DNA from 3 places in the Agathobaculum sp. Marseille-P7918 genome. Region 2 is predicted to be linked to each of the others. Evidence: riboswitches for the same ligand, from Rfam matches in the RefSeq annotation. Region 2 holds a riboswitch; each other region holds the start of a gene.
What was found. A riboswitch is a leader RNA that binds a small molecule or an ion and turns the genes downstream of it on or off. The one in region 2 is predicted to bind thiamine pyrophosphate.
Positions count from the first base shown of each region.

Region 1 (10,676 bases), on a different contig from region 2:
CGTCTCCTTCCTGCTGGGCTTCGGCGGACTGGCCGTACAGTTTCAGGCGCGTGCAGTGGCTGAACCTGCCGGCCTGCCCATGGACAACTTTGCGGCCAATAAACTGCTGCACGGCGCCATGGCAGCCGCTCTGACTGCACTGCTGACACGCATTTCTCCTACCGCACTTCCGGCGTTCGCGCCGGTGGATAATGCACTGCAGCAACGTCACTACCCAGTTTTCTTCCTGATATTGCTTTTAATGTTGTTTACAATTTGGTCTGGAAAAAAAGCGAAAAATAAGATATAATGGGTCACAGAACATTGGATTGGAGTGATCTGACGCATGAAGCTGAAAAAGCTGCTGCGCAAAAATATTGAACCACGCTGTACTTATTGCTCTCACGGCACACCGCTGGCTGATGGTCAGCGTATTGCCTGCCGTCGACGCGGCGTGGTAGACGGCACGGATCACTGCCGTGCGTTCCGATACGACCCCCTGCGCCGTGTGCCGCCCAAGCCTGCGGCTCTGCGCGGCCATTTCACCGACGCTGACTTCTCACTGGGGGATACCAATGAAAAATAATATACTGCGAAACCGACTCACAGCATTTGTCCTGTGCTTTATCTTATTGTTCGCTGCCGCTCCTCTGCCGCAGGCCTTTGCTGCGCCTGAGGATGAGGACACGGTTTCCGATACCACAGATACTGGCAGTGATACCGAAAGCACGGACACAGAAAACACGGATAGCACCAGCCAAGCGGATAACGCAAACATCATTGCCGCCGCGCCCGGCGCGCCCACGCTTAACGCTGAAGCAGCACTGCTCATCAGCCCGGACTCCGGCATGGTACTGTACGAAAAAAATGCGGACGAGCGTCGTTACCCGGCCTCTACCACAAAAATCATGACGGCACTGCTCACGCTTGAAAACGTGACCGACCTCAATGAGACAGTCACCGCCGAAGCCTCTGACTTTGAAAATGTCACCGCAGACAGCTCAAACGCAGGCATCAAACAAGGCGAGCAAGTTACAGTCAAGGATCTTCTATATGCGCTTATGCTGCCCTCGGCTAATGAGGCGGCTTACATGCTTGCCCGACATGTCGGCGGGACCTATGAAAATTTCGTCAATATGATGAACGAACGCGCTGCTGAACTTGGCTGCACAGGCACCCACTTTTCCAATCCCTGCGGCCTGCACGAGGATGACCACTACTCCACCGCACGCGACCTGTACAAGATTGGCTATGAGGCCATGAAAGATGAAACCTTTGCCAACATTGTGAACACCGTGCAGTATAAAATGTCCAAGACCAACATGCACGAAGAACGCATCATCTACACGACCAACATGCTGATTTTCAGTTCGTATGCCCCCTACGCTTATCCGTATTGTCAGGGCATCAAAACCGGCCATACCTCGCAGGCAGGTAACTGTTTCGTCGGCTATGCAGAGTATGGCGACGCCAAGCTGTATTCCGTTGTCATGGGCTGTGATGACCATTCGACCGAATATCCCGAAATTGCAGCCAGCTTCACCGATACTTCCGCCTTATGCAAATGGGGCTTTGAAAACTTCATCTCCAAAACGCTTGTCAAACAAGGCGATACCATCAAACAGATTAAAGTGGATCTATCCACCGATACGGACAAGCTGGTGCTGACGGCAAAAAATGATCTGGTTGCTCTTGTACCCAAGAATTTGGATATCGAGGCGCTCACGCAAGACCCTGTCATCACCGCACCGGAAAGCGTAGATGCTCCCATCAAAGCAGGCGATGTGATTGGCAGCGTCACCTATTCCTACAACGGTATGGACTACGGCACAGTCGAGCTGGTGGCGCTCAGCGATGTGGAAAGGAGCCCCGTACTCTATTACGCCGATAAACTGAGCAACTTCTTCCAAAGCACTGTATTTAAGGTCATCTTGATTGTGCTGGCCGTATTTGTCGTATTATATATTCTGTTCAATCTGACTTTTGGCGGTATGCGCCGCCGCAAACAGCGCAAGAACCTGCGCTCACGGTATGAAAACACCAATTATCAGCGCAGACGTCGCAGATAATGTATCACTTCAATCAACACCATAAAAAACAGGCAGATGTCAAAGCATCTGCCTGTTTTTTATGCAAATAAAGCTACCAGCACGGCATGATGCCGTACTGGTAGCTGAAATTGATTTTGATTTAACTACTTTGCAATCAGGTAAATTCCGTCGGCGCATATGTGCCGTCCGCAATCTGCTGCGCAACCTTGTCGGTCAAACCGTTATACACAACACCCGGCTCCAGCGTAATACCCTTGACCGCCGCAAGCTCGGAAACCGTAACAAACGCATAGGTTTTATCCGTGCGTTTTTGCAGGTCGTCAATGGCTGACAATGCACCCTCCACCGAGGTCGGATACAGGTCGTGCATCAGAACCACCGATCCATCCGCCGCATTCACAATAGCATCGTGTACGCTCTGCTTATTGCGGTTTTTCCAATCCTGCGTATCTACATTCCAGTTGATAATCGGCAGACCCAGTTCCTTGGCAACCGCCTTAACATCGCTGTTGACGCCGCCGCCAACGGGACGCAATACCGTGGGGGGCTGTCCCGCCTTCTCTTTGATGGTACTCGTTGCGGATGAGATCTCCTTCTGAATGCCATCCTTATTCAACCCAGTCAGATGCTGCATCGGATGCGTCATCGTGTGGTTGCCCAGCTCATGTCCTTCGGACACCAGCCGCGGCAGAGTGCTGCTGAACATATTGACACGGTCACCGACCATAAAGAATGTCGCATGCGCGCCGCGTTCCTTCAGTCCATCCAGCAAATATGCCGTCAGTCCATTCGGATAGCCATTGATTGCACCGGTCGGTCCATCGTCGAACGTCAACGCAATATACACGTCTGCATCCGGCACGTTCACATTGACCGCTTGTGTCAGTCCGCTCGTCTGACCGGACAGATAAGCCTTCTGGCTGTCAAAGCCATCCAGCGAGGTAACGGCAAAAGCAAACGAACCATCATCCAATGCTGTATACTCTTTGCCAATCACTGCGGCAAACAACGGCGCGGATACGTAAAACCGTCCGCTGTCTCCATCCGTAAAGGCGCTGATATCATCGCCGCGCACACGATCCCCGTTTACCTTGGTTTTACCGTTCTCGTGCACCGTCGATTGAATGCCGTTATACTCTACTGTCCATTCACTATCCCCATCGGAGGAGACCGTTCCGCCCAGTGTGGTGATCGCTGCGCTGAGCGGCACATATTGCAGTCCATCCCGCTCTACCACAGCTGCACTGCGGGACTCGCCCTCTTCCTTCATCTGCCGGACCTCGCCTTGATACTGCAGCTTATCCGAATCCGTGCGCATGAGCACACTGTCGGATGCAAGCTGCGCCTCGGACGGTCCAAGCTCGGACAGTGCTTCATCCGCAATCTTTCCCAGTTTTTCATCATCCAACGTCTTTTTCGATTGCGAAACCACAACCAAATCGCCCATATCTGCGCCCAACTCGCCTACCTGCCAGGAGAACAACTGGCAGATATCGCGCACCGGCACATAGACTGTCCCGTCTTTCATCACAGGCGCAGTCGACATGGTTTTTGTTTCTTCATTCAACTGCGCGGTTTTACTGTTCACCTGTATGCGCAGTGTATTCTTCTGCTCTATAAGAACAGAGGTTTTGTTGCTTTCCTCCCAGGACAACTCGAGTCCCAGATTCTCACACAACGATTTTACCGACACAAAAACGTTTCCATTGCTGTCCCGATATGGCGCTGCATTGCCCAGATCGACTATTTTGCCATCTGTAAATGCACGCGCATTGTCGACTTGGTATACCAGCTGATTCCGATCCCCACCAAAAATCGCACTGGATACTCCTTTCACAATGTGAAACGCAACCGGAACCGCAACAATTACCACCAGAATCAGTGCGATCAGCACACCATAGTGGCTGTTACGGCGACGGTGTCTGTGGCGCCGGTAAGTCGTCCGGTACGCCGATTGATATGTCATTTTCCGTTCATTCCTTCCTACCTAATATTGATTATATATGTTCTCTATTGGTTTATTATAGCATTAAAACCGGAATACAAAAGTTACAGTACCGTTAATTTTCTCTGCCTGCGGCAGAAAGTGCATCGGTCAGCATCTGCACACCAACGCCCAGCAGATGCGGCCCTACATACGCCCCCAACGTGCAATCGATTTCCCCCTCCATCAAATGCAGGTAATCGGGCAGGCTTTTCTGCGCCATCTCTCGTATCTCCTTGAGTTCTGCCGGTGCATCCCCGTGCGCCACTGCTAAATTGAACGGTACGCCGCGCGGCACCAGCGCTGTTGCCAACTGCACCATCTTCTGCATCGCAGCCTTACGTCCGCGAATTTTGGCAACGCTGGTCAACTCCCCATCTGGCGCAAAGGAAATAATGGGTTTGATTTGCAAAAGCGTTCCCGCTACAGCCGCAATTTTTCCGATGCGTCCGCCCTTTCGCAAATATTCCAACGTATCCACACAGAAAAACACATGCGTATCCCGCATCAACGCAGGTATGGCACGCAGCAGTTCGCTCCAAGACCATCCCTCTTCGATCCAGCGCGCCGCTTGTAGTACCGTCATTCCAATACCCAGAGAACCGCTCAGCGTATCAAATGCCGCAACCTCAAGCCCGACAGTCTGTTCTCCGATCAAACGCACCAAATTACCGGTACCGCTCAGACCACCGGACAGGTTAATCGCCAACACCTTGGTATATCCCGCCTGCTTGATACGTGCATATGCCTGTTCTACCATATCCCCGCCCGGCAGCGTCGTTTTGGGAATTTCCTGCGGCAGTCTGCGATAGACCTCGGTCGGAGTAATATCCACACCATCCGCATATTCACCGTCCGAGAAAATCAGTTTGAGCGGAACAACATAGATATCATACCGACGTACCAATGTCTGCGGAATATCCGCACAAGAATCCGTCAGCAGCGCAATTTTTTGTTTATTTATCATTTCCTTCACCTTTTACAAATCTTCCCCCGCGCTCCAGTTAATCAAATGCGGCGAGGGCTTGGGTTCATTTTGCCCGGGCGGCGCTACTTTCACACCAAAAAAAATCATACCATTGTCCACATGCATCACATTGCCATGCAGTCGCTTGAGTTTCATCCATAATATAAATTTCATTTCCACATTCGCAGGTTAAAATTGTCATGCCGTGTCCCTTCTCCTTGTATGCTGCGCCTTTTTATCCGGTCGATGCTTATGGAATACGTATAGTATAGCATACCTCGCACGGGAAGTCGAACCTATTTATTCCCATTTCAGAATCAATCCGCGTTTTTTCAGCATATTTATTCAAAAAAACAGCACAAGACCCAGCCGATTGAACAGCCGGGTCTTGTAGCGGGCAGACAAACACATCAAGCGACATGCTTTCAGCTCGGTATGCTGCCGTTTCTGGTCACGGTTGCGGAAATATTGCTGTACAAAAAACCTTTCGCCGTACTGACCACTTGCAGTGTTGCCGGAACAGAAGAAACCGCAAACGGTACAGTAAACGCCAGATTTACGACATCGTTGGGGTTGGTAAAATTGTGTTGTGCCGCAGCCCCCGGTAAACCTGTACCATTGAGCTGGGCAACCGTACTGAGATTGAGCGGGAAACTGACGCTTTTCGCAGGTGCAAAACCACCATTGAATGCAAGGTTATAAACACCCGGCTGACTGATGGTAAAGCTTGGGCTGTTGGCTGCATGACTGATGGCTGTGCCATAGGACAGCGCATTCCGGTCAAACAGCAGCGGCGTTTGTCCGGTACCGGATTGCGGCGGTGTGGAGTAGGCAGACAATAACTGTACATCCGTACCGGTGCCAGCCGGGCCTGTGGCTCCTGTCGGACCGCTCGGGCCGGTCGCTCCGCTTGGACCCGTCGGGCCAGTCGGACCGCTCGGGCCAGTTGCTCCGCTTGGACCCGTCGGGCCAGTTGCTCCGGTCGGGCCGGTCGGGCCAGTCGGGCCGGTTGCTCCACTCGGGCCAGTCGGACCAGTCGCTCCGCTCGAACCAGTCGGACCGGTGGGGCCTGTCGCTCCACTCGGGCCGGTCGGACCGGTGGGGCCTGTCGCTCCACTCGGGCCGGTCGGACCGGTTGGGCCGCTCGGGCCAGTCGGGCCGGTTGCTCCGCTCGGGCCAGTCGGGCCAGTCGCTCCGCTTGGACCCGTCGGGCCGGTCGGGGCGATGTTAAAAGGAAAGCACTCTACTGATCGGGTATTCATATTACCAAAAGAAGGTAGTAGCCTATGTCAATAAGTCCTCGATTATATGCTATCATGTTAAGCAAACAGAAAAATGAAAAAGAATCTCAATATAGACGGGCATATTCGACACTATCTCAATTTCAGAGTAATCAATATGGATAGTACCTTTTACGCTGAGGGAATCAAGATATAGAAGGATTGAAACATCAACCAGCGTGTGACGAGTCTTGCGCCAACAACGCCGATAAGCAATAAATCGTCAAAACCTTTTTTACTGCTTCTTTGACAGCGAACACGGTATCTGTAGCATCTTTTTCGTAAAGGAGTACAATGGTTTATACAGCCATTTAAAGAATATCAATATACTCGCCGTTCAGCGCCTTATTCATGCTTCTGATTGCGCAGAATTTGCCGCACATAGAACAGCTATCCTCGTGCTCCGGGGCACGGCTATCACGTATTGCCTTTGCGGTTTCCGGGTCGATGGAGCATTCCCATTGCTTTTCCCAATCAAAGGTACGACGTGCATCTGCCATGGCATCGTCAATATCTCTTGCGTGCGGAATTTTCTTGGCAATATCCGCTGCATGAGCCGCAATGCGAGAAGCAATGATGCCCTGCTTCACATCGTCCACATTTGGCAAAGCTAAGTGTTCGGCAGGAGTCACATAGCAAAGAAAAGCGGCACCGGAAGCGGCGGCAATTGCACCGCCGATGGCAGAGGTAATATGGTCATATCCGGGCGCAATGTCGGTAACAATAGGGCCGAGCACATAAAAAGGCGCACCCATGCAAATGGTCTGCTGCATCTTCATATTGGCTTCAATCTGATCCATTGGCATATGCCCAGGACCTTCAACCATTACCTGCACATCCTTTTCCCATGCACGTTTGGTCAGTTCCCCAAGGCGAACCAGTTCCTCAATCTGACAAACGTCACTTCCGTCGGCAAGACAACCGGGGCGGCAAGCATCACCGAGTGAAATCGTCACATCATACTCACGGCAGATCTCCAGAATTTCATCATAGTATTCGTAGAAGGGATTTTCCTCACCGGTCATACTCATCCACGCAAAGACCAAGGAGCCGCCACGGGAAACGATATTCATTTTTCTCTTGTGTTTACGAATCTGCTCAATGGTTTTACGGGTAATTCCGCAATGGAGCGTAACAAAGTCAACACCGTCTTCTGCGTGAAGCTTTACCACATCGATAAAATCCCTTGCTGTAAGGGTTGCAAGGTCTCGCTGATAGTGGATTACACTGTCATATACAGGAACCGTACCAATCATAGCGGGGCATTCCGCTGTCAGCTTTCTGCGGAAAGGCTGTGTATTGCCGTGGGAGGACAGGTCCATGATTGCTTCTGCACCCATATTGACCGCCGACATAACCTTTTCCATCTCAATATTATAGTCCTTGCAGTCACGGGATACGCCCAAGTTTACATTAATCTTGGTGCGCAGCATCGAGCCTACACCATTAGGATTGATGCAGGTGTGAAGTTTGTTGGCACAGATGACAGCCTTTCCTTTGGCGACAAGTTCACGAATTTCTTCTTCTGTACGGTATTCCTTTTTCGCAACTGCTTTCATTTCGGGGGTGATGATGCCGCGTCTTGCGGCATCCATTTGTGTTGTGTAGTTTCTCATAATTTATTTTCCTTTTAAGGAGATATTTATTTTGAAAATCTAAAAAAAATTCGGATCAAAAGCATACCACATCGGCTCAGAACCTTTTCCACAGATGCCGCGCCTGCATTTACGAGGTCACAGCAACATTGAGCGTTGGCATGGATATATTTCCGGCTACATCGAAAAGCTCACCATTGATTTTTACCATTATTCACACCTCCCAAAATGCAATAAAAAAAACGGAAACCACCTTTATTGGTAGCTTCCGTAAAACACTGCTGTTATTCCCGATATAGCTATATCAGGCATCCCTACGTTGGCATTATCCAAATCAGGTTCTCGGTCGAAGGTTATACCTTCCTCTCAGCCTGTAACACAAGCTCCCTTAGTATTCAATTTACAAAAGAAAAGAGCATCCTATTACGGATACCCCCGAAAATCAAGCTGTGATTCCTACAATGGCATTATCCGTATCAGGTATAGGAGTCAAAGATTATACCTTCCTCTCAGCTTATTGCATAAGCCTTAAGCCTTTTATACTATACACCCAACTTCAACTTTTCACAAGAGAGTTTTGAAAGAATTTGAAAAGTGTTCATGAAAAGCATTGCTTTTGAACTGTCCGAATTTCTCCGGCAAACCATGCGGCGGGCTGCCATCTGTCCGGTTGATCATCTGGCGGCGACCAATGATGAACTGCTGGCCACCATCGGCACCCCCTGAAACTGCTTTGAAAATGGTGCATGCGGTGCATTTCTTGTCCAGACAAAGAAATAGTTGGCATACCACCATGTATTTGCTATAATATCCTTAAAATGTAATTCAGTAAGGGTGACAAACGCTATGGTATCTGCCATCCTTAAACAAGCAAGCGGACCTATGACTATGTAGCTCCGAGTTTTGTCATGCCCTTAATAATGGTTAATTGGCGTTCCTTTTTTAGCAGCGCATTTTTTGGTCAACTTTCCTACCTTTGCACAACTCGTCCAGAGATGGGAAAAGAACGAGGAGGATCAAGCAATGGAGCACCCCAAATATTCCCCTACTTCTGTTCTGAAAATTGTATTAGGAGTCGTCTTTGGTGCATGGCTGATGATGAGCGCCCCCACGGGCTGGATTTATGACCTAGGATCCGGGACGGGAACGGAACAAGGGCAGACACCGGATCAATCTGTCTCTGTCGTACATACTCAGGCAGATGTGGAGGACTTCTTCTTTCAAAGTACTCCAGCCACGGTGTCCAAAGAGAGCCTGATCCGGTGTCCCCTATTGCGTCTGCGGGATTCAGAGTATGCGGGAGAGCACACCCACCACAACAGCGGGGTAAAGAAGACGGCTATCATTTCCGAATATATCCCCGTGGCCTATCCCACTGGCCTGGCAAGGCGTTTCCTGCTGAGATTCTTGGCATCTGGCTCATATAATGGTTACTATCTGGCTCCACTGGAGGACGGCACCTATGTCTGCATCTACTTTGACGATTATCTCATGCTCCGCCCCGGCGAGGAGCTGCCCACGGGCTATGTGCGGTATGCCACAACAGAGGAAAAGACCATGCTCCACCAAATGGCGAATGATTACGAGGTAGATCCGGTGTATGTACTGGATATGTACCGCCACGGCAAGGTCAACTGGATGCTGGACTTCGTGATTCGTGCTGGCATTGGGATTCTCCTACTGGTGATCGGCTCTGCCATCGCAAAGAGGATTAAGAGGGCCATTCGGTACAAAGTGAAGGAAAGCGCGGAGCCATAAAACAGGCACTTCTGACCACTTTGTCCAGAAGTGTAAAAAGACAAGGTATAGCACAACAAATTTTGCTTTATTTTGTCCAAACAGATAGAAGGATACCATCAGTTTTCTCTGATGATACCTAAATAGACTATTACCTTAATACAAGGAGGAAGATCGATGATATTAAAGACATGGGAACTGCGAGAAAATGAGAAACTTTTGGAAGAGGCGGCTGCGTCTTACATTACAAAACGCATGATTGTTATGCCGAAGCCCAATCCGGGCAAGCTACATATCACCAATCAACGAGTAGTGTTTACTGACGCTTTAACCCTCTTCTTTGACTACCCGCTGGATCAGGTCGTTTCTTTTTCTAAGGGGATGGGTAACCTTACCCTGATGACAACAGATGGAAAAAAACACAAACTGACAGGAATGTTCATTAAAAAGCTTTCGCGTGCGTTAGAGGAAGCCGGAGTAAAGAACGCGTAATTACCGAGGGTTGCCCTTTTAATTGGGCTGATTAAGTAACCAAAGTACAAAATCAAATCGGCTAAAGGCCCTGCCCGTCCCGATGGGGGAAACCGTGACGAGGCAGGTAAGCTTACGCGCGCAAATGGGCATTTCCCGTATTCGCGGCGGTTTTGAAAGAGTTTCAAGACCGCCGCCTCTTTTTTTAGGAGCTGGCGGCAGTAAGGAAGAACGCTGTATCCCCGTCCATCGTCCGTCCCCGTTCCCGGCCAAAAAAGCCATGTCGCTGAATGGGGACACCCCGGTGATAGCTACAAAAGATAATGGTATCGAATACTCCGCCTGCCTGCATGAGCCCAGCAGCACTTTGAGGATAGTGCCCACTGACTTCTGGACACTTTGTCCATAAGCGAGGGAACGAACAGGGCCAGTATCGATAACGATGCTGGCCCTGTTTACTTTCTCATAGGACAAGTTGGCAACCGCATAAAAATATTGGAAAGGAGGCGTATGTTCAATGAACAATCAGCTTAATATCTCGGCGCTGGCAAGCATTGACATTCAGAAGGTGAACAAGGATGAATTGGTAGATGTGAGCGGCCTGGCTCTCGA
Region 1 covers NZ_CAXTXI010000005.1:96,266-106,941, reverse strand. The annotation lists gene ACESSO_RS08995 (hypothetical protein) at 1-289, shown strand, start outside; gene ACESSO_RS08990 (hypothetical protein) at 326-565, shown strand; gene ACESSO_RS08985 (D-alanyl-D-alanine carboxypeptidase family protein) at 555-2,048, shown strand; gene ACESSO_RS08980 (polysaccharide deacetylase family protein) at 2,185-3,996, opposite strand; gene ACESSO_RS08975 (DegV family protein) at 4,091-4,981, opposite strand; gene ACESSO_RS08970 (hypothetical protein) at 5,046-5,183, opposite strand; gene ACESSO_RS08965 (hypothetical protein) at 5,407-6,243, opposite strand; gene thiC (phosphomethylpyrimidine synthase ThiC) at 6,573-7,877, opposite strand; TPP riboswitch at 8,151-8,256, opposite strand; gene ACESSO_RS08955 (hypothetical protein) at 8,457-8,582, shown strand; gene ACESSO_RS08950 (hypothetical protein) at 8,880-9,614, shown strand; gene ACESSO_RS08945 (hypothetical protein) at 9,771-10,085, shown strand; gene ACESSO_RS08940 (DUF6870 family protein) at 10,582-10,676, shown strand, end outside.
Region 1: another riboswitch for thiamine pyrophosphate. It lies ahead of thiC (phosphomethylpyrimidine synthase ThiC); the one in region 2 lies ahead of thiS (sulfur carrier protein ThiS).

Region 2 (10,676 bases):
CCAAGGCCATCAAAAAGCTCGCCCCGACCTGCGCTGCGACCTTTATCAAGCTGATTCTGCTGCCGGTCATCTTCCTGCCCATTGCGGCGTGGATGGGCTTCCGCGACCAGGCAATGGTCGCGCTGGTCATCCTGTGCGGCGCGCCGAGCACGGTATCCGGCTATGTAATGGCCAAAAATATGGGCGGCGACCATGTTCTGGCTGCGTCCATCGTTGTACTCAGCACAGCGCTGAGTGCTGTCACACTCACCGCTATCCTGTTTATCCTGCGCACGGCAGGTTTGATTTGACATTATCCCTCCATACTGGTATTGTAAAAACAGCAATGCCAGTTTGGAGGGATTTTTTCTTTCCGCAGGCGATACGGAGGAATCTGCTATGCTCACCTATCATCTTGACCCGCACAGCAAGACCCCGCTGTACGAACAGCTATACCGTGCGGTGCGCGCGGATATCATGTCGGGCGCACTGGCAGGCGGCGACCGGCTGCCCAGCAAGCGCCAGCTCGCCGCTAACCTGCATGTCAGCCAAATCACGGTGGAAACCGCCTACGGACAACTGCTGGCCGAAGGGTATCTCGCCTCTGCGCCGCGCCGCGGCTACTTCGTGCAGCCGCAGCTTGCCGTGCCCGCGCAGACGCAGGCGCCCCGTGTCGCGGTACAGCCATCCCCCGCGGAAGAGCAGCACTATCTTTACGACTTCCGCACCAATATTGTGGACAACGGCTGCTTTCCATTTTCCACATGGGCGCGGCTCAGCCGCAGCGTGCTGAGCGAATATTCCGACCGGCTGCTGCGCGCAACCGACCCCTGTGGTGCACCCGAACTGCGTGAGCAAATCGCGCGCTATTTATACGACTTCCGCGGCATTAACGTCTCGCCCGACAACATTCTGGTCGGCGCAGGCTCGGAATACCTGATGCAGCTGGTCATCCAGCTTTTGGGACGCGACCGCGTATATGGTCTGGAAAATCCGGGCTACCGCAAACTCTATCAGATTTTTGCCGCGGGCGGCGCAGCAGTACGTCCCCTGCCGCTGGACAAAAGCGGTCTGCGCGCGGACGCACTGACCGCGTCCGACGCATCGGTCGTGTACCTGACTCCCTCGCATCACTTCCCGCTCGGCACGGTCATGCCCGCCGCACGGCGGCTCGAGATTCTGCGCTGGGCGTCCGCTGCGCCCGACCGCTATATCATCGAGGACGACTACGACAGCGAATTCCGCTATGCCTCGCGTCCCATCCCCGCGCTGGGTGAGCTTGACCGCGCGGGGCGGGTCGTGTATGTGAACACCTTTGCCAAAAGTCTTGCGCCCGGCCTGCGCATCGGCTATCTGGTGCTGCCGGACGCGCTGATGGCGCGCTACCGCGAGCGGTTCTCACTCTACTCATCCACCGTGCCGAGCTTCGAGCAGCACACACTTGCGGCCTTTCTGCGCACCGGCGCCTTTGAGCGGCACATCAGCCGCAGCCGCAAGGTATATCAGGCGCGGCGCGACGCGCTGCTGGCGGCGCTTGCACGTGAACTGGCCGACCTGCCGCATGAGGTATCCCGCTCGGAGGCGGGCCTGCACCTGCTGCTGCACATGCGAAACGGCATGCTGGAACGTGAGCTGATGGAGCGGGCCGCGGCCGTCGGCGTGCGGGTGTACGGTCTGTCCGCTTATTACACCCCACCGGTTCAGCCGCCCAAGGCGACGCTGGTGCTCGGTTACGCCGGTATGACCGAGGCGCAAATCAACCAGGCCGCAGCACTGCTGCGTCAGGCGTGGACGAAAAAAGAGCCATGATAAAATCATGGCTCTTTTTCATCTTTTTTCCCGTTTTCCTTTGGTTTACGAACAGAATTTGCAAAAATGACCGACCGGTTCCCAAACCGCTGCCGCAATGCGTCCACGGTCTTATCCAGTTCGCGCTGCTTTTGCCGTGTCTGCGTCTGCTGCGGACTGTCAAACAGGGAAAGCTGTTCACAAGCCTGATTTTCCGACAGCAGGTTAGCCGCTGTGACCGACAGCAGCCGCACCGGCTTATCCATCGGCCAATGCGCGCGCAGCAGCGCAAGCGACGTCTCAAACAGCACGCGGGTGGAGTTGGTCGGCTGCGCCAGCGTCATCTGCCGCGAACGGTTGTGAAACTCCGGGTCGCGGATGCCAATCTGCACGGTCTGGCACACCATCCCGCGCGCCCGCAGACGGCGGCCGACGTTGTCGCATAGTGCGGTCAATCCCATGCGGCACGCCTCTTCGCCCAGCAGATTATGCGCAAAGGTCATGCCGTTGCCCACGCTCTTGACCTCGCGCTCGGCATAGAACGAGCGCACCGGCTCATCATCCTCGCCGCGGGCATAGCGCAGCAGCATATCCCCCTGCTTGCCGAAAATACCGTGCACAAATGCAGGCTCACACGCGGCTAAGTCACCAATCGTATGCACGCCCAGCCCGTCGAGCCGCGCGGCGGCGCGCTTGCCGACGTACAGCAGCGTATTAACCGGCAGCGGCCAGACGCGCTCCCGGAAGTTCTCCGGAGAAAAGACAGTCGTCGCATCCGGCTTTTTGTAGTCGCTTCCGAGCTTGGCAAACGCACGGTTGAACGACACGCCGACCGAAATCGTCAGCCCAATTTCCTCGCGCATACGGCGGCGCAGTTCGTTCGCAATCTGTTCGCCCGTGCCGAACAGGTGCATCGAACCGGTCACGTCGAGAAAGGATTCATCAATGCCGAATGGGTCGACCAAATCGGTATATTGCAGGTACAACTCGTTGCAGCGGCGCGAATACTTGACGTATTCCTCGCGGTGCGGCGGGACCAGCCGCAGGTCAGGACATTTGCGTTTTGCCTGCCAGATGGTTTCCGCCGTCTGCACACCGAACGCCTTGGCCTTTTCGTTTTTGGCAAGGATGATGCCGTGGCGGCTCTCCGGGTCGCCGCAGACCGCACTCGGCCCTTCCGCCAGCGTCGGGTCAAGCAGCGTCTCGACCGATGCGTAAAACGAATTGCAGTCACAGTGCAAAATCGTGCGCTCCACGGCGTCCCCCTCCCATCGAACATTTGTTTTCTTTTATTGTAGCAGAGAATTTGCGCCTTGACAACCACTTTTCACTGGTCTATACTGGATTTGCAAGCAAGGGTGCCGTGATGAGCGGCTGAGAGGGCGAGAGCCTAACCTTTTGAACCTGTTGGTTAGCACCATCGTAGGGAAGCTGTCGCATCGCAAAAACTCAATGCCCCGGTTTTACCGCATGGTGAAACCGGGGTATTTTTATTTCCTGAAAGAAGGGATTTTATGAAAATAAACGGCGAGGCGTGTACCTGTTCCGCGGGTATGACTGTGCTGTCTCTTTTGGAGCAGCGCGGAAACGACCCGCAGCGCGTCGCGGTCGAGCGCAACGGACAAATTGTGCCGCGCACACGCTTTTCACAAGAGACACTGCACGAGGACGATGTAATTGAAATTGTGCAGTTTGTCGGCGGAGGCTGAAAGCATGCATTTGACCAAAGAAGAACTGCACGCCGCGCTCGTCGAGCGGCACGGCGCGGACATCCAGCAAAAGCTCGACCACGCTTCAGTCGGCATCGCAGGACTGGGTGGACTTGGCTCCAACATTGCCGTGCATCTGGCGCGGCTGGGTGTGGGACGGCTGGTGCTGGTGGATTTCGACACGGTGGAAATCAGTAACCTCAACCGGCAGCACTACACGATGAAGGACATCGGCATCCCCAAAACGCTGGCGCTGCTCGAACAGCTGGAAGCCATCAACCCCTATCTGCAATACGAACCGCACACTGAACGCATCGTCCCGGCCAACGCCGCGCGCTTGTTTGCAGGCTGCGACGTTGTCTGCGAAGCATTCGACCGCGCTGACCAAAAAGCCATGCTGATTGAAACACTGCTGGAGCGTTTGCCGGACACGCCTATTGTTTCGGGCAGCGGCATGGCGGGCTGCGGTTCAGCAAACCTGATGCGCACCGAGCGCCGCTTCGGTCGGCTGTACGTCTGCGGCGACGGAACGAGCGACATTGCGGACGGTATTGGACTGATGGCGCCGCGTGTCGCCGTCTGCGCTGCGCAGCAAGCCACTATGGTGCTGCGTCTGCTGCTCGGACATACCGAACCTTAACACAACTTTTCACATAAAGGAGAAGAACAACCATGGAAGATAAGCTGATTCTGGGCGGACACGAATTCACCTCCCGCTTTATTCTAGGCTCAGGCAAATATTCGCTCGATTTAATCAACGCCGCCGTACACAATGCAGGCGCACAGATTATCACGCTCGCGCTGCGCCGCGCCAACGAAGGCGGCACGGCGAACATCCTCGATTATATCCCCAAGGGAGTCACTCTTCTGCCTAATACCTCGGGGGCACGCAACGCGGACGAGGCGGTGCGCATCGCGCGGCTCTCGCGTGAGGTTGGCTGCGGCGATTTTGTCAAAATCGAAATCATGCGCGACAGTAAATATCTGCTGCCCGACAATCAGGAAACCATCCGCGCGACCGAAATCCTCGCAAAAGAGGGCTTTGTCGTCATGCCGTACATGCATCCCGACCTGAACGTTGCGCGCGACTTGGTCAGCGCGGGTGCGGCCTGCGTGATGCCGCTCGGCGCACCCATCGGTACCAACAAGGGACTTGCCACGCGCGAGTTCATTCAAATTCTGATTGACGAAATCGACCTGCCGGTCATCGTGGATGCAGGCATCGGCCGGCCGTCGCAGGCGTGCGAAGCGATGGAAATGGGTGCGGCCGCCGTGATGGCAAACACTGCAATCGCCACGGCAGGCGATATTCCGGCGATGGCCGAGGCATTCAAAAAGGCAATCGAGGCCGGCCGCACGGCTTATTTGTCCGGTTTGGGCCGTGTGCGCGAGTGCGCCTCGGCATCCTCCCCGCTGACAGGCTTTTTGCGCGACTGAGGCACCTCCTCTGGGGTGGCAACCGCCCTTGCTGTTCTGATTCTGTAAAATGGGCGGCAAGCAAAAACCGGAACTCTGCTTTGCGCGCGCAGCGCGCCCTGAAGGGAAAGCGGTTGATTCACAAGAAGGGGAAAACCGCAGGTTGTCTCCTTCTTATGCGCCCGCCGCGCGCAGCGGCATTGCCCGCACCGCCTTGGGGGAAGCACAAACCAAGAAAGGATTATTGTCATGTATGAAAACAAATCGGAGGTTATCTCCGCAAAATATATCACCGCCGAGACCGACCACATGGCCTATCAGCCCGGCATGGACAACATCGGCTCGGAGATTCAAGACGAAGTCATCTCCCGCATGAACGCCTACGATGCGGATTCCTACACCGCCGCCGATGTACAGCGTGCCTTAAACCGCGATGTGCTCCAGCCCGAGGATTTCGCCGCGCTGCTCTCCCCTGCCGCCTTACCGTTTCTGGAACAGATGGCGCAGCGCGCACAGATGGAGACGCGCAAGCATTTCGGCAACTCGGTACAGATGTTCACCCCGCTGTACATCGCCAACTATTGCGAAAACTACTGTATCTATTGCGGCTTCAACTGCCACAACAAAATCCGCCGCGCTAAGCTCGACATGGATGAAATCGAGCAGGAGCTTCAGGCCATCGCCGCAACCGGATTGCAGGAAATCCTGCTGCTGACCGGCGAGAGCCGCACGATGTCGCCAGTGGAATACATCGGTGAGGCGGTCAAGCTCGCGCGCCAATACTTCCGCGTCATCGGCATCGAAATCTATCCACTCAACGTTGACGAATACGCTTATCTGCACGAGTGCGGCGTGGATTACGTCACCGTGTTCCAAGAGACCTATGATGCGGATAAGTACCAAACCCTGCATCTCGGCGGCCACAAGCGCATTTTCCCCTACCGCCTGAACGCGCAGGAGCGCGCTCTGATGGGCGGCATGCGCGGTGTGGGCTTTGCGGCACTGCTGGGCCTTTCCGACTTCCGCAAAGATGCCTTTGCTACCGGCCTGCACGCCTACCTCCTCCAGCGCAAATATCCGCACGCGGAGATTGCCTTCTCCTGCCCGCGTCTGCGTCCGATTATCAACAATGACAAAATCAATCCCAAGGACGTACACGAACCGCAGCTGCTGCAGGTCGTGTGTGCCTACCGCATCTTTATGCCGTTCGCGTCCATCACCATCTCGACACGCGAACGCGCGGGTTTCCGCGATAACATCATCGGCATCGCCGCAACCAAGATTTCGGCGGGCGTGGACGTCGGCATCGGCGGCCACTCGGGCGAGGACAAGGGCGACGAGCAGTTTGAAATTTCGGACGACCGCTCGGTCGACGAGGTCTATCAGGCCATTGAGGCCCACGGCTTACAGCCTGTCATGGCGGACTACCTGTATGTATGACAATCTCCCGGCAAGCGCGGCATTTCTCTCCCCGCAGCTTTGTCCCGCCGAATAAACAGGAGCCGGACGCAGATGCGTCCGGCTCTTGTCATATGTTCCACAGCAGCGCAAAGACCACGCGCAGCAGCGCACCCGCTGCCGCCAGCAATAAACACACCGCAAACGGTGCGCGGCAGGCGCGCAGCGAATACCGTCCCATTGCCTCCCCGCTCTGCCACACCATGGAGCAGGCGGCCAGCAGCGCTGGCACGCCCAGCATTGCGGGCAGCGCCGCCATGCCGAGGGACAGCAGCGCCCCTTCCTCCTGTCCCAGCCCGACCGCCATCGTCAGCGCCAGCACAAAGCCGCGGGCGGCTACCACAGCGGACAGGAACAGCGGTGCTGGCCGCAGCAGCGCACACAGCGGCGCAAGCATAATCCACAACAGCGCGCACAGCACGCTTTTGAGTGCCTGTCCCGGCAGCTGCGCCAGAAACGCTGTCAGCTCCACTGCGCTGTCCCCTTCGCTGGCACGCAGACCGGTCAGCCCGCCCGCTACCGCACCGCACAAAAACATCGCGCACAGAAACAGAAACGCGGGCGTGCGCACCAGATCATCAAAAAAACCGAGAATATGCTGTTTATTCATCCGTCTCCCCCTCGTGGAAGGTCATGATACAGCATATTCCCGGTTTGACCGTTTTAGAACTCAGCCCATTTCATTGATTCGCTCGCACATGGCGTTGACCAAATCACGGCACGGCTGATGCAGGAACAGGCGCGCCTTCTGGCTGATCTCATACGTGGCGTACAGCTTTCCGTTCTCGTCCCGATGCAGCACGGCGGCAATCAGCTCGGTTGCGGCTGCGATGCGATCGGCTACATAAGCCAAGTCGACCTTTTCGCTATCGCACACGGTAACAACCACACGCTTCTGCGAGCTGCTGGAGATCATAGCCAACTGGGTCGGCATTTCGCGCTTGGACGCTGTCACCAAAACGATTTCGCTTTTGATCACAGCGGAAAGGTCATCCTCACAGATGCGCACATCATAGCCCTCGGCCGCCTGACAGGCTACCTGATTTTTAGAGGACAGGAACAGGTTGCGCGCCGGAATTACCTCTTTTTCCAGAATGGCACGAACCAGATGGGGCAGATATTCCCCCTCACCCAGCACGGACACCAATACGTTCTGCGGCATATCATCATCTCCTTCACCGAGGGACATTGAAAAATACAGTAGTCATTATACGGCAGCTTTGCAGGTGTCCGCAACGACTTTTACGGTTTCTTGATACATTTTTGTCGCATTGACTAATCTGCGCAAATTTTCTCCGCCGCTTTCAGATAAATTGCACATTCCAATCGCTTGCGCTCCATCTCGCAACCGAGATCATACGAATCATTCATATCATGATTCATGTTGTAGTTTGCCGCCGAGCAGCCGCCTGAACAGTAGAACTTCGCCCAGCACTTCTGGCACTTCGGGCGGGTATAAATGTTCATGCCCGCAAACTTGGCCGCTATGTCCATGTCGAACGACTGGTCAAGCACGCTGCCCTGCTTGAATTCGTCTTTGCCGACAAACTGATGGCAGGGATAGATATCGCCGTCCGGCGTGACGGCCACATATTCATAGCCCGCGCCGCAGCCGCGCAGACGCTTGACCACGCACGGACCCTGATCCAAATCGACCATGAAGTGGAAAAACGAGAACGGCTTGCCCGCCTTTCTGCGCTCGAGCATAATCTCGGTCAGGCGGTCGTATTCTGCTTCAATTTTTGGCAGATCCGCTTCGGTTAAATCGTAGCCGCAGCCGCACTCCGCCGTTACCGGCTCAACCGACAGGCGGTCAAAGCCCGCGTCCGCAATGTGCACCACATCGTCGGCAAAATCCAGATTATGCGAAGTGAACGTGCCGCGCGCATAGTAATCCTTCTCCGGATCGCGCGCATCCACCAGCGCCTTGAACTTGGGCACGATAACATCGTAGCTCCCTGCGCCCGACACGGTCTTGCGGAACTCGTCGTTGACCCCGGGACGGCCGTCGAGCGACAGCACAACATTATCCATATTTTCGTTGATATAGGCGCGCTTGTCCTCATCGAGCAGCAAACCGTTGGTGGTGATGGTGAAGCGGAACTTTTTATCGAACTTCTCCTCCAAGCTGCGCGCATAATCCACCGTCTGCACAACCGTATCCCACGCCATGAGCGGCTCGCCGCCGAAGAAGTCCACCTCGATATTATGCCGCTTGCCTGAGCGCGCGATAACAAAATCTATCGCCTTTTTAGCAATTTCCGGCGGCATAATCTTGCGTCCCTGACCAAAGTCACCCGTGGATGCAAAGCAGTATTTGCAGCGCAGGTTGCAGTCATGCGCGACATGCAGGCACAGCGCCTTGACCGGTGCACCGACCGGAATATACTTGCTCACATCGATGTAATCATCCTGCGCGAACAGCTGGCCCGCCTTTTTCAGCTCTGCCAGCTCACTGTACGCCTCGCGCACTTCGTCCGCCGGATACTGCGAAAGCTCGTCCACAATCTGCTGCGGGCAGGTATCCGCCATATTCTCGTCAATCAGGCCGGACACCGCATAGCTGATATCATCCAGCACATGCACTGCGCCCGAATTGACGTCCAGCACAAAATTCAAACCGTTTTTTTGATAACGATGAATCATTTCTTTAATCTTCCTCCGATACGCAACAAACAAGGCGCGCCGCAACCGGCACGCCTTGCGATTGACTTCATAAAACCCGCGATTACTTCGCGTGCTCGCACTTCTGGTTTGCCACCGTGCAAGAGGTCTTGCACGCGGACTGGCAGGAAGTCTGGCACTCGCCGCAGCCGCCGTGTGCTGCAGTCTGCTTCAGGGTTGCAGAGGTCAGCGTAGATACATGCTTCATGGAAATTTCCCTCCTACTTTTTTAAATGACGATATTTGTTCCGTTTACGCATATTGGCGCCGGCAAAGCCGCCGAGCGCCGAAGCTGCCAGCGCACAAAGCAGGCTGACCGCCATACGCACAACATCCATCGGCTGGGCGAGCGGAATGATGCTCACCAACAGCAGAATCAGAAAAACCAGAATGCCGGCGCCCATCGCCCACAGGAATTTCCCTCCCGGAGCGCGCTTTGCCGAAATCAGTGCGGCGATTGCACAGCCCACTGCCAAAAAGATTAATGCGCATGGGGCGATTGCCTGTTCTGCCAATACTCGACGATGCACAAAAATCGCACCAATCAGCATCAGCAGCAAGGTTGTCAGCAGGCCGACCACTGCCGCCGGCAACAACACGCCGACGGGCGAAGGTCCTTCATTGGTTTTTCTCATAACTTACGCATCCTCCCGCCGAATGATTTTGCTTTATCCTATTCGGCAAGAAACCTGTTTATTACTTTGCGTTCTTATCCGCATCCTTGGGCGCCTCGACCGTTTCCGTCGCCGGAGCCTCCTTGCCGCGAATCGCCCAACGGTAAATCTTGAGCTTAGTACGATCGCTGGATGTTTCGATTACCAGCACATCATCCTTCACGCTGACAACACGGCCGATAAAACCGCCGATCGTGGAGATCTCATCGCCCACATCAATCGAATTGCGCATCTCGCGTTCGGCCTTATCGCGCTTACGCTGCGGACGGATCATCAGAAAATAGAACAAAACGATCAGGACAACAAGCGGCGCGAATTGACCAATCGCTGTCAGGTATTCCTGAGCACCTGGCATTGCTTACACCTCCTCGTGCATTTTTGCCATGAATACTACCATATTATAATGGATTCGTATGAAAATTACAAGCCCTATTTTCTGCGTCATAGGACAGCCATCGACATGCATAACGTAACGGTATCCTGAAAAAAGTGAGGTGCGTTTGCATGCTGTTTCCCGCCCTGTTTGCGCTGGGCGGCGCATTCTTTTTTCTCGTCCTGCGCGTGCAGGGCGCGGACGGGTCGTTCCCCAAGCCGCTGCCGCCGGACAAAGAAGCAGAGCTGCTGCGAAAAATGCAGCAGGAAGGAGACGAAAAAGCCCGCGAACAGCTGATTGAGCACAATCTGCGGCTGGTGGCGCATATTGTCAAGAAATACTACGCCTCCAGCGCCGAACAGGATGACCTGATTTCCATCGGCACCATCGGACTGATTAAAGCGGTCAGCACATTCCGCCCGGATAAGAGCATCCGTCTGGCAACCTATGCTTCCAAATGCATTCAAAACGAGTTGCTGATGCACTTCCGGCAAAAACGAAAAAATGCAGGAGAATTATCGCTATCCGACACGCTCGAAACCGACGGAGACGGCAATGCGCTGGCCTTGCAGGATATCATTTGCTGCGAGGACGACGGCCTTGCAGCGGTGGAAG
Region 2 covers NZ_CAXTXI010000004.1:135,974-146,649, reverse strand. The annotation lists gene ACESSO_RS07615 (AEC family transporter) at 1-290, shown strand, start outside; gene ACESSO_RS07610 (PLP-dependent aminotransferase family protein) at 379-1,788, shown strand; gene dinB (DNA polymerase IV) at 1,794-3,023, opposite strand; TPP riboswitch at 3,112-3,214, shown strand; gene thiS (sulfur carrier protein ThiS) at 3,282-3,476, shown strand; gene thiF (sulfur carrier protein ThiS adenylyltransferase ThiF) at 3,481-4,116, shown strand; gene ACESSO_RS07590 (thiazole synthase) at 4,149-4,913, shown strand; gene thiH (2-iminoacetate synthase ThiH) at 5,142-6,332, shown strand; gene ACESSO_RS07580 (hypothetical protein) at 6,421-6,960, opposite strand; gene ACESSO_RS07575 (hypothetical protein) at 7,021-7,512, opposite strand; gene scfB (thioether cross-link-forming SCIFF peptide maturase) at 7,626-8,996, opposite strand; gene scfA (six-cysteine ranthipeptide SCIFF) at 9,079-9,222, opposite strand; gene ACESSO_RS07560 (TIGR04086 family membrane protein) at 9,236-9,649, opposite strand; gene yajC (preprotein translocase subunit YajC) at 9,711-10,043, opposite strand; gene sigK (RNA polymerase sporulation sigma factor SigK) at 10,193-10,676, shown strand, end outside.

Region 3 (10,676 bases), on a different contig from region 2:
CTGCATAGCAATACGTGTCAGGAAATCCAGTGCAGAAAACGGCTCGTCCAGCAGCAAAAGCTCGGAACCAGTCAGCAGAGTACGTGCAAAAGCCGCACGCTGCCGCATACCACCCGATAACTCATCCGGCCGCTTATCGCCCCAGCCGGACAGACCGACATGCGCCAATGTCTCATCTGCACGCTGCACCATTTCTGCGCGGCTGATACCGCCGCGAATCTCCATGGGCAGGCATAGGTTATCGCGTACCGAACGCCATGGGAACAGCAGATCACGCTGCGGCATGTAGCCGCAGTAGCCGCGCCGCCCATCAATCTTCTCCCCGCCTACCAGAATCTCGCCCGATTTTTTGTATAAAAGCTGATTGGTCAGCCGAAAGATTGTGGACTTGCCACAGCCCGACGGGCCGATAACCGACACAAACTCGCCCGGTATAATATGAAACGACAAGCCGTCGATGATGTTGAAATCCTCGCTGTCATATTGGAATACAACGTTTTGAAACTCGAGCATTTACATCGCCTCGTTCCATGCCATATCCCAGAACATTGCCTCATAACGTGAGCAAGCGACAAAAATGTCGGTCAACCGCTGAAGCTGTTCTTCGGTATAATCCCCACTCAGACGCTCCATCAGCGCAATCAGACGGTGATTTTCCGCAGCGTAGCTTTCACTGGCGTAGCCGCGCACCCACTCTCCATAGAAATCATGGTTTTCTGCATCCGGATAATTTTTGACAATCCACTTTGCGATGTACTCATAGCTAATCGCGCATGACAGCACCGCCGCCATAATTTCCGCCGGGCCCTCCTCAGCCGCGACTGCACGCATATAAGCGGTGTAGGACTGGTTGCTCAGCGAGGGCTTAACGGACTCTGCCTGCGCCTCAGTGATGCCCAGCCGCGCCATATAACCGCGATGGATTTCCATTTCGCCGTTTAAAATACTGGCCACATAAGATGCGTAAGTGCGCATAATTTCAGGCTCGCGGGACTTAACCACACCCTGCGCGAATACTTTAGCGTAATCGAACAGATACAGGTAGTCCTGCAACAGATAGAAACGGAATTTGTTTACAGCAAGGCTGCCGTCTGCAATGCCCCGGACAAAGGGATGGTTCAGATAACCCGCCCATATTTCCCGGGACGCGTCAAGCAGTCTCTCGGTTGTTTGGTTTTTTTTCAAGGTGGTACCCCCAATGAATGACTTGGACTGACGGCAGATTGCCGGCAGCGCTTGTTGTTTTTCTTAAATCAGTTGAATTTGATATGCGTTTGCCAAATCATCCGCCGTCAGCAGACTGACTGCGTCGATCAGGCGTGTGCGAAAGGAAGCGGTGCCCTCCATCTCTTTACGCACGCGCATCTGCGCTTGTTCTCCGCAATGATTCATCACCTCCGCCGCCGCAACAGCGGCCTCAAAAGGTATATTTGGATTCGCTCCGCAATACAGTGCGGTCAGCGACGTGAGCATGCAGCCGGCACCGGTAATCCGGCCCATCAGCTCACTGCCGCCCCGCAGCACCGCGGTACGTTGTCCATCGGTTATCAGGTCAATCACGCCGGTCAGCATGACGACTGCGCCGGTCTGCTGGCTGAACTGACGCAGCCATGCAGCAGATTCGGCAAGATTTTGCTCGGTTACGCGGTCGAGTGCATCGACTTCCACGCCTGCGGCGTTCTCCTGTCCCGCTGCAAGCGAGCGAATCTCGGATGCATTGCCGCGAATGACCGACACCAGCCCTTCAGCCAGCAAACGGCCACACATTTCACTGCGCAGACGGCTTGCTCCTGCCGCGACCGGATCCAGCACAACCGGATGTCCCAGCCGTTTGGATGTACGTGCAGCTAGCAGCATGGCTTCCTGCGCGCGCAGCGCGCCCATGTTCAGCACTAGTGCGTCGGCGTGTGCGGTAATTTCCTCAACCTCACGCTCATCCTGCGCCATGATGGCCGTGCCGCCCGCCGCAAGGATGATATTTGCACAATCGTTAATCGTCACATTATTGGTAATCGAATGCACCATCGGACGGAGCGACTGTGTATGCAATACGATCTGTTTCAGGCTTTCCGTCACCGCAGCGCACCCTCCAGTTCGCCAAATACCTGCGTGCGCTTGAGTGCCGCCAAAACCAAAACAGAAATCGCAGCCCCCACTGCGGTCGATACCAGAAAAGACGGTACAAAGGTAAAGAGCGCCGCAGCCTTGTTATTCATCAGCACCGCCGCAATCGGATAAGACGCGATGCCGCCCAGAACACCCGTACCGAACACTTCACCGACATACGCAACTGGCAGCTTGGGCAGTAGTTTATATGCAACGCCGCACAGCAATGCGCCAATCATCGAGCCAGGAAACGCCAGCAGGCTGCCAAGTCCCAGCAGATTGCGGATGAGCGAGGCGGCAAACGCCATGCCAACAGCATACCACGGTCCGAGCAGGACCGCTCCCAGCACATTAACCATGTGCTGTACAGGCGAGCACTTCGCGCCCAGAACAGGAATGGAAAATAGGCTGCCAACTACGACCACCGCCACCAGAAAGCCCGCAATCGTCAGTTTACGAACAGATTTTGTTTGCATAGCAACTCACTCCTCCGAGAAAATGCGGCAAAAATGATTCAGCGGCCCGCAGCCGGTTCCAAAGCCGGGCGCATGGCGAATGGCATCGGTCACGTATGCCTTTGCTCTTTCCACTGCCTCCGGTATGGAATACCCGAGTGCAAGATTGGATGCAATCGCCGAGGACAGTGTGCAGCCCGTGCCGTGCGTGCTGGTGGTATCCAGCTGCACGATTTCATAGCGGTGAAAGTCTGTGCCGTCATACAGCACGTCTACCGCACCCGCCATGTTCTTTCCGCCCTTGACCAGTACGTTGCGGCAGCCCTTCGCATGGATGCGGCGCGCCGCCTCCTCCATATCCGCAGGCGTTGTGATATGCATATCCGCAATATACTGCGCCTCGGGAATATTGGGCGTCAGAATATCTGCAAACGGCAGCACTGTCTCAATCAGTGTGCCGACTGAAGCAGGGTCCATGAGCGCGTCACCGTTTTTGGCAAACATCACCGGGTCAATGACCACATGCTGCGGCTTGTACTGCGCGAGCTTGCCCGCAACCGCTTTCATGCACGCGGGCGAGGACAGCATTCCAATTTTAACTGCGTCCGGCACAATATCTTCAAACACCGCATCAATCTGTTCCTCGATCATCTTAGGGCTGATGTCCTGAATGTCAATCACACGAGCGGTGTTTTCCGCCACAACTGACACAATGACACTCATACCAAATATACCGTGCGCTGCCATCGTTTTTAAATCCGCCTGCACGCCCGCACCGCCCGAGCAGTCCGAGCCTGCAATGGTAAGTACTTTCTTCATTCCCGTTTCCTCCTGTCATTTCTGCATGAAAAAAGGACATCCCGATCAGGATGTCCTTTCGCGTCCGAAAATGCCCGCACCTGCGTGCGGTTCCAGCTTGTACCAGCATCCCTACGTTGGCATTATCCAAATCAGGTAAGGTCGAGGTCAAAACCTCCTCTCAGCCTCCTACGGAAGCTCCCTTGCTTTATATTAAGTTAGCACTTGTTGGAACATTTGTCAAGCGTTCTGTCTGCATGCGGCTGCATATGCCGTGTCATCCACCGCTTCCAGCCATTCGTTACTGCCGTTTTCACCCGGTACCTCCACTGCCAGATGGGAGAACCAGCTATCCGGTGCAGCTCCGTGCCAGTGCTTCACCCCCACCGGAATATTGACCGTATCTCCCGGATGCAGTTCTACTGCAAGCTTGCCCCATTCCTGATAATAGCCCTTACCGGCTACACAAACAAGAATCTGTCCGCCGCCCTTATCCGCGTGATGGATATGCCAGTTATTGCGGCAGCCCGGTTCAAAGGTCACATTGAAGATTCCAACCTGCTCGGTCGATACCGGTGCCAGATAGCTCTGCCCGATAAAATACTGTGCATACGCATCATTCGGCTGACCGATGGGAAACACCATTTCATTCTGATGCGCGGCTTTGCCGTCCGCTGCCTGCTCTTCTTCCATCCAAACCTCTTTTGCCATCCGGAACGCTGCCCACGCCTTAGGCCATCCTGCATAAAACGCTGCGTGCGTCAAAATTTCTGAAATTTCCGCACGGGTGATACCGTTCTGCTTTGCCGTGGTCAAATGATACTGGAACGAAGAATCCACCAATCCCTGTGCCATCAAACACACTACCGTCACCAAAGAGCGGTCGCGCAGCGAGAGCTTATCCTCCCTACTCCACACCTGCCCAAATAACACATCATCATTGAGTTCGGCAAATTTCGGGGCAAATTCACCCAACGAATCCCGTCCCGCCGTCTGCTTGACTGCCATAATAATACGCATCCTTTCCTGTTATACTCTGCTTCCCATCTCAAACGCAGTTTTTAGCGCCGGATGGCCTTCGATTTCCCCTTCGTTCGTTACACCGCCGGCAAACACACTGCCTGCCAGATGTGCTTTTTCAACGCAGCTAATCCAACCCTGTAAGCCATGCACTGCACCTTCCGGCGTTTCCGGATCGTCCTCTGCCGCCGCAGTCAATAAATAAATATCACGGAAGGCATAGTCAGATGGAAACAGCGGATTTGCCCGATCCAACATAGTTTTCATCTGGCCGCTCATGCCGTAGTAATAGATCGGTGTTGCAAACACCAATACGTCCGCTGCCCCCATTTGATGTACGATTGTATCTGCATCATCGCGGATAACACAGCGCATGGTTTTCTGACAAAACAAACATCCCCGGCAGAACCCGATGTTTTTTTCGCATAAATAGACTGTTTCTACCTGATGCCCTGCCTGCGCTGCGCCTTTCGCAAATGCCTCGGCAAGGTGATTGGAATTTCCGTTCCTCCGCGGGCTGGTCGCCACAACCAAAACTTTTTTACCCATTTTTTTGTTCCTCCGTCATGCGCCTATCGTTTATTCTTCCTATTTTCAGGCACACTCTTTCTTTCCGGTCATCATGCATTCCTTTCCCTTTTATTATAAAAAGAAAATCATCCAATAGCAAATACTTATCTTTTTCCCCATTTCATGCTTGACAAGCATGCATATTATCGGTACACTGTTTGCATCCATATCTGTATTTCTTGTCGGAAAGCGAGGCGAAACATGGAACTTCGGGTTTTGGAATATTTTTTAGCTGTCACGCAGGAACAGAGTATTTCGGCGGCCGCTGAATATTTGAATCTGACACAGCCTACCATTTCACGGCAGCTGAAGGATTTGGAGGAAGAGCTTGGCAAGCAGCTTCTGGTGCGCGGCAAGCGGAATCATAAAATCGGACTAACCGAAGAAGGCCGTCTGTTTCGCAAGCGTGCGCAGGAAATTATCGACCTGGTACAGAAAACCGAAAACGAGATTCGGCAGTCCGGTCACGGGATGGCTGGTGATATCTTCATCGGCGCCGGCGAAACAGACTCGCTTCGTGCCATTGCGCGAGTGGCTCATCAAATTCAGCAAAAATACCCGGATGTGCATTTTCATGTTGTCAGCGGCGATGGGCAGGATCTGATTGACCGACTGGACAAAGGGCTTTTCGACTTTGGTTTGCTGCTCGGCACAACTGACTCCTCCAAATATGAACAACTAGCGCTGCCCATGCTGGACCATTGGGGGGTTTTGATGCGCAAAGACGCCCCTCTTGCGCAAAAGGACTGCATCGCGCCGGAGGATCTGTGGGACAAACCGCTGATTTTATCCCGTCAGATGATTCACTTTCCGAATTTCCTGCAATGGATACAAAAACCCTTGTCCGAACTGCAAATCAGCGCAACCTACAATCTGGCGTACAATGCCTCTCTGATGGCCGACGAAAACATGGGCTATGTGTTGACACTGGATAAACTCATCAACACCGGCGGCGACAGCAGTCTCTGCTTTCGTCCCCTCACGCCAGACATCACCTTGGGCATGTCGCTGGTCTGGAAACGCTATGCAGCTCTATCTAAGGCTGCCGAATATTTTTTAGCACAACTTCGGGCTGCTATCTCTTGAATCCGCTTACACCAATACGCAAAAACCGTCTCCCATGGGAGACGGTTTTTCTGCATTCTATTAATCGGTGATAGTAATGCTTTCGATCACCGGCTGATTATCCGGCAGCACTGTACCGTTACCATCTTCCACCGGCGTATTCTCGCAAATCTTGTCGACGATGTCCATGCCGTCGGTCACGTAGCCGAAGCAAGCATACTGTCCATCCAGATAGGTGCTGTCTTGATGGACAATAAAAAACTGTGAAGAAGCACTGTCCATATCCTGCGCGCGCGCCATCGAGATTGCGCCACGCGTATGCGACAAATCATTTTTTACGCCGTTTTCAGCAAACTCCCCCTTGATGGTCTGATCAGATCCACCCGTTCCGTCTCCGTTCGGATCCCCGCCCTGCATCATAAAGCCGTTAATGATCCGATGAAAGGTCAGGCCGTTATAAAAACCGCTTTCCGCTAAATCCATAAAATTCTGCACCGTGATCGGCGCGGCGTCACCGTCCAACTCGACTGTGATCGTGCCCATGTCTTGAATCTTAATTTCCGCATGATGCGTACCGATGCTCTCAACCTCGGTTTGAATTTCACTCTGCGCCGTATCCGATTGGGCATTTTGCGTATCGGCCGCATTGCTCTGCTCTCCTGCGCCACTGCATCCGCTCAAAACCAGTGCTGCTAAGATACCGCAAATGCCCCAAAAACGTTTCCTGTTGCTCATTGTGTTACTCCTTTTTCTGTGTTTTCGGTTTTCCATTATTTTTCTTCCAGCTTACCCTGTGCGGACGAACGCCGCACTGCATTGTCCTGGAATCGGAAAAAGTTTGGATGGTGGCGCGACTGCGTATACTCGAACATCACGCCGTCGCTATTATAGGTCTGGCTGCTGACGACGGCAAGGCAATTGCAGTCTCCCAAATCCAAATACTGGAGGTCAAGCGATGTTGCCCTTTCCACTGTCACCACGCGCTTACTATTGATGATAGATATATGCAGTTCGGTTTCCAGATAACGATAAATCGATTGTTCTGCGATCTCCCGTGTCAGGCCCTTCGCCACATTCTGCCGGAAATAACTGTGATTGAAAATCAGCGGTTTTCCGTTCAGATAATGCAAACGCTGGATGTAAAACAGCGGCGTCCCCTCCGCAAAGCCAGTCTTATCAGCAAGCTGCCGATCCGCTGTCACCGGCAAAAACAGCAGAACTCTGCTTGTTCCGCGCTTCTGGTTGCGTGCCGCAGACTCGCCGAATGTCTCAATCGTACCCAATGTAAATGTTGTTTGCTGGGATGGCTCAAAGATATTGCGCATCCCCTTGCCTTGCATGGTCTGCACATAGCCTTCCCGCACCAGTTCGCTCACGGCGCGGCGCAGCGTGTTGCGCGAGCACCCCAGCTCAGCGATTAACGTATGTTCGCTCGGCAGCATTTCCTGCGGCGGATATGTACCGGATTCGATTTTTTCTTTCAGAATCTGATACAGTTGTTCATATTTTGCCTTCGGCATGACGCACCTCTCTGCAGAATAAACTGATTTATTTATTATAACACACACCCCGTATTAATAAAACCTTCCGACATAAAAATTAAAATACCGCATCATCATATATTCACATCAGCTTTTTGCACGAATTTAATGATTCTTTACCGTCATTTTATCCATTTTACTTGACAGAACACCTAAAAAAGTTTTAGTTTTTTTGTTAAAGAATCCACTTGTTTTCCGTTTCATAAAGCGGTATTCTATCCTCAAGAGATAACTTGTTTAAACAAGTTGCGGAAAGAAAATCAATAGGAGGAAGATTCATGGGAAAGTACCAGCAGGACGTCCAGACGCTGCTCGAAAAGATCGGCGGAAAGACAAATATTCAAGCAGTTTCACATTGCATGACGCGCATGCGCTTTGTACTTGTCGATCCCCAAAAAGCCGATGAAAAGGAAATCGAAAAAATCCCCAGCGTCAAAGGTACATTCACACAGGCTGGACAGTATCAGGTTATCATCGGCAATGACGTAGCAAACTTTTATCAGGAATTTACTAAGTATGCCGGTATCGAGGGCGTAAGCAAAGATGCCGTCAAGAGCGCAGCAAAAACCAATCAGAATCCCCTCCAGCGCATCATGGGCGCGCTGGGTGAAATCTTCGCTCCCATCATTCCAGCACTCATCTGCGGTGGTCTTGTGCTGGGCTTTCGCAACATCATCGGTGAGGTAGACTTGCTCAACGGCCGCACTCAGTCGCTGGCTGACGTGTCGCAGTTCTGGGCGGGTATGTACAGCTTTCTGTGGCTGATTGGTGAGGCAATCTTTCACTTTCTTCCGGTTGGCATCACCTGGTCGATCACAAAGAAGATGGGCACTACCCAAATTCTTGGTATTGTGCTCGGCCTGACGCTGATTTCTCCACAACTCTTGAACGGTTTCTCAGTAGCGACTACTCCGGTAAACGAAATCCCGGTTTGGGATTTTGGCTTCGCGCAGGTTCAAATGATTGGCTATCAGGGACAAGTTGTTGCCGCAATCATGGCAGGTTTTGTGCTGGTCTACTTAGAGAAGTTCTTTAAAAAGATCTGTCCTGAAGTCGTCAGTATGGTCGTTGTACCATTCTGTGCACTGGTGCCTGCTGTGCTGATCGCACACACGGTCGTCGGCCCAATCGGCTGGAAGATCGGCGATTTTATTGCAAACATCGTCAACATGGGTCTGGCTTCTAACTTCAAACTGGTCTTTGCCGCACTCTTCGGCCTGTTCTATGCACCAATCGTCATGACCGGCCTGCACCACATGACCAATGCAATCGACTCTCAACTGGTCAACACCTACGGCGGCACCAATCTTTGGCCAATGATTGCGCTGTCTAATATTGCACAAGGCTCAGCAGTGCTTGCTATGTCCTTCCTTCAAAAGCGCAATGAGCGCGCACAACAGGTGAATATCCCGGCATGTATCTCCTGCTATCTTGGCGTTACCGAGCCGGCGCTGTTCGGCGTCAACCTAAAATATGGTTTCCCGCTCGTATGCGGCATGATCGGTTCAGCCTGCGGCGCAGTCATTTCAATCGGCACAGGCGTCACTGCCATCAGCATCGGCGTCGGCGGTCTGCCGGGCATCCTCTCCATCTTCCCCGAATACTGGCTTAACTTCCTGCTGGCGATGGCCGCTGCAATCATCGTGCCGTTTGTGCTGACCTATATCGTGGGCAGCCGCAAGCTGTCGCGCGAGGATCGCGTGATGGAATCCGCTCCGACTGTGGCTTCCACAGCGGAAACCGCCGCTGCACCGGCAGCAGTAAAAACACCGGACTCTCGTGCCTGTATTACACTTAAGGCAATCTGTGACGGTCACGCCCTGCCGCTGTCCGAAGTGTCGGATGACGTGTTCTCCCAAGGCATCATGGGTGAAGGCATGGCCTTTGAACCGACGAGCGATACCATCTATGCTCCGGCTGATGCTACTGTTTCGGCTGTCATGGAGGACAGCCGTCATGCCTGCGGTCTTACGCTGGCAGACGGCACTCAACTGCTCATCCATATCGGCGTGGATACGGTGGATATGAAAGGCGACGGTTTCACCCTGTTCGTTCACGAAGGCGACACGGTCAAGGCAGGAGACAAGCTCATTACATTCTCCCCGAACAAAATCGCAGCCGCCGGTCATCCCAAGACCACAGTATTCATCGTCACGGAACCGGCGGGCCACACCAATATGACATTCCACACAGGCATTGATGCCAAACATGGCGAGACGGTTGCAGCCGAACTTGCCTGAAACAGGAGGAAAACTGAAATGTTTGATTTTCGCAAAAGTGTCGTTTATCAGTGCTACTTTAAATCTTTTTTTGACTCGGACGGCGACGGCGTAGGCGATTTAGGCGGCGTGACTGCCAAACTTGACTATCTCAAGGCGCTGGGTGTGGATTACATCTGGCTCAACCCTTTCTTCCCCTCCCCGCAGCGCGACAACGGTTATGATGTTGCCGACTACTGTGCCGTCGACCCGCGCTTCGGCACAATGACAGACTTTGAAACGCTGTCTAGGGAAGCCGCCAAGCGCGGTATCCGCCTGATGCTCGATATGGTATTTAACCACACCTCGACCGAGCACGAATGGTTCCAAAAAGCCATGGCGGGCGATAAAGATTACGAAGATTTCTATATCTGGCGCGAAGGCGGATCGGACGGCACGCCTCCCAACAACTGGGAGAGCAAGTTCGGCGGCAGCGCATGGCAGTATGTACCCGAAAAAGGCAAATGGTATCTGCATCTGTTCGACCCGACGCAAGCTGACCTCAACTGGGAAAATCGGCGCGTGCGCAAAGAACTGCAAAACGTCATCCGCTTCTGGATGGACAAGGGTGTGAAGGGTTTTCGCTTTGATGTGGTCAACCTCATCAGCAAGGGCTCCTATGAATCCGACAACGAAGGTGACGGCCGCCGCTTCTATACGGACGGTCCGCGCGTACACGAGTTTCTGCACGAACTGAGCGCCGCAACTTTCGGCACAGATGCCGAGATTATTACGGTCGGCGAGATGTCCAGCACCAGCATGGAAAACTGCTTCCGTTATGCCGGGGCAGATACGGGCGAACTCAGTATGGTATTCTCATTTCACCATCTCAAGGTGGACTTTGTCGGCAATGAAAAATGGGT
Region 3 covers NZ_CAXTXI010000001.1:70,166-80,841, forward strand. The annotation lists gene ACESSO_RS00350 (ABC transporter ATP-binding protein) at 1-513, opposite strand, end outside; gene tenA (thiaminase II) at 514-1,185, opposite strand; gene thiM (hydroxyethylthiazole kinase) at 1,249-2,076, opposite strand; gene thiW (energy coupling factor transporter S component ThiW) at 2,073-2,582, opposite strand; gene thiD (bifunctional hydroxymethylpyrimidine kinase/phosphomethylpyrimidine kinase) at 2,589-3,380, opposite strand; TPP riboswitch at 3,471-3,574, opposite strand; gene ACESSO_RS00375 (carboxymuconolactone decarboxylase family protein) at 3,600-4,367, opposite strand; gene ACESSO_RS00380 (flavodoxin family protein) at 4,389-4,928, opposite strand; gene ACESSO_RS00385 (LysR family transcriptional regulator) at 5,151-6,035, shown strand; gene ACESSO_RS00390 (peptidylprolyl isomerase) at 6,096-6,749, opposite strand; gene ACESSO_RS00395 (GntR family transcriptional regulator) at 6,785-7,534, opposite strand; gene treP (PTS system trehalose-specific EIIBC component) at 7,834-9,795, shown strand; gene treC (alpha,alpha-phosphotrehalase) at 9,814-10,676, shown strand, end outside.
Region 3: another riboswitch for thiamine pyrophosphate. It lies ahead of thiD (bifunctional hydroxymethylpyrimidine kinase/phosphomethylpyrimidine kinase); the one in region 2 lies ahead of thiS (sulfur carrier protein ThiS).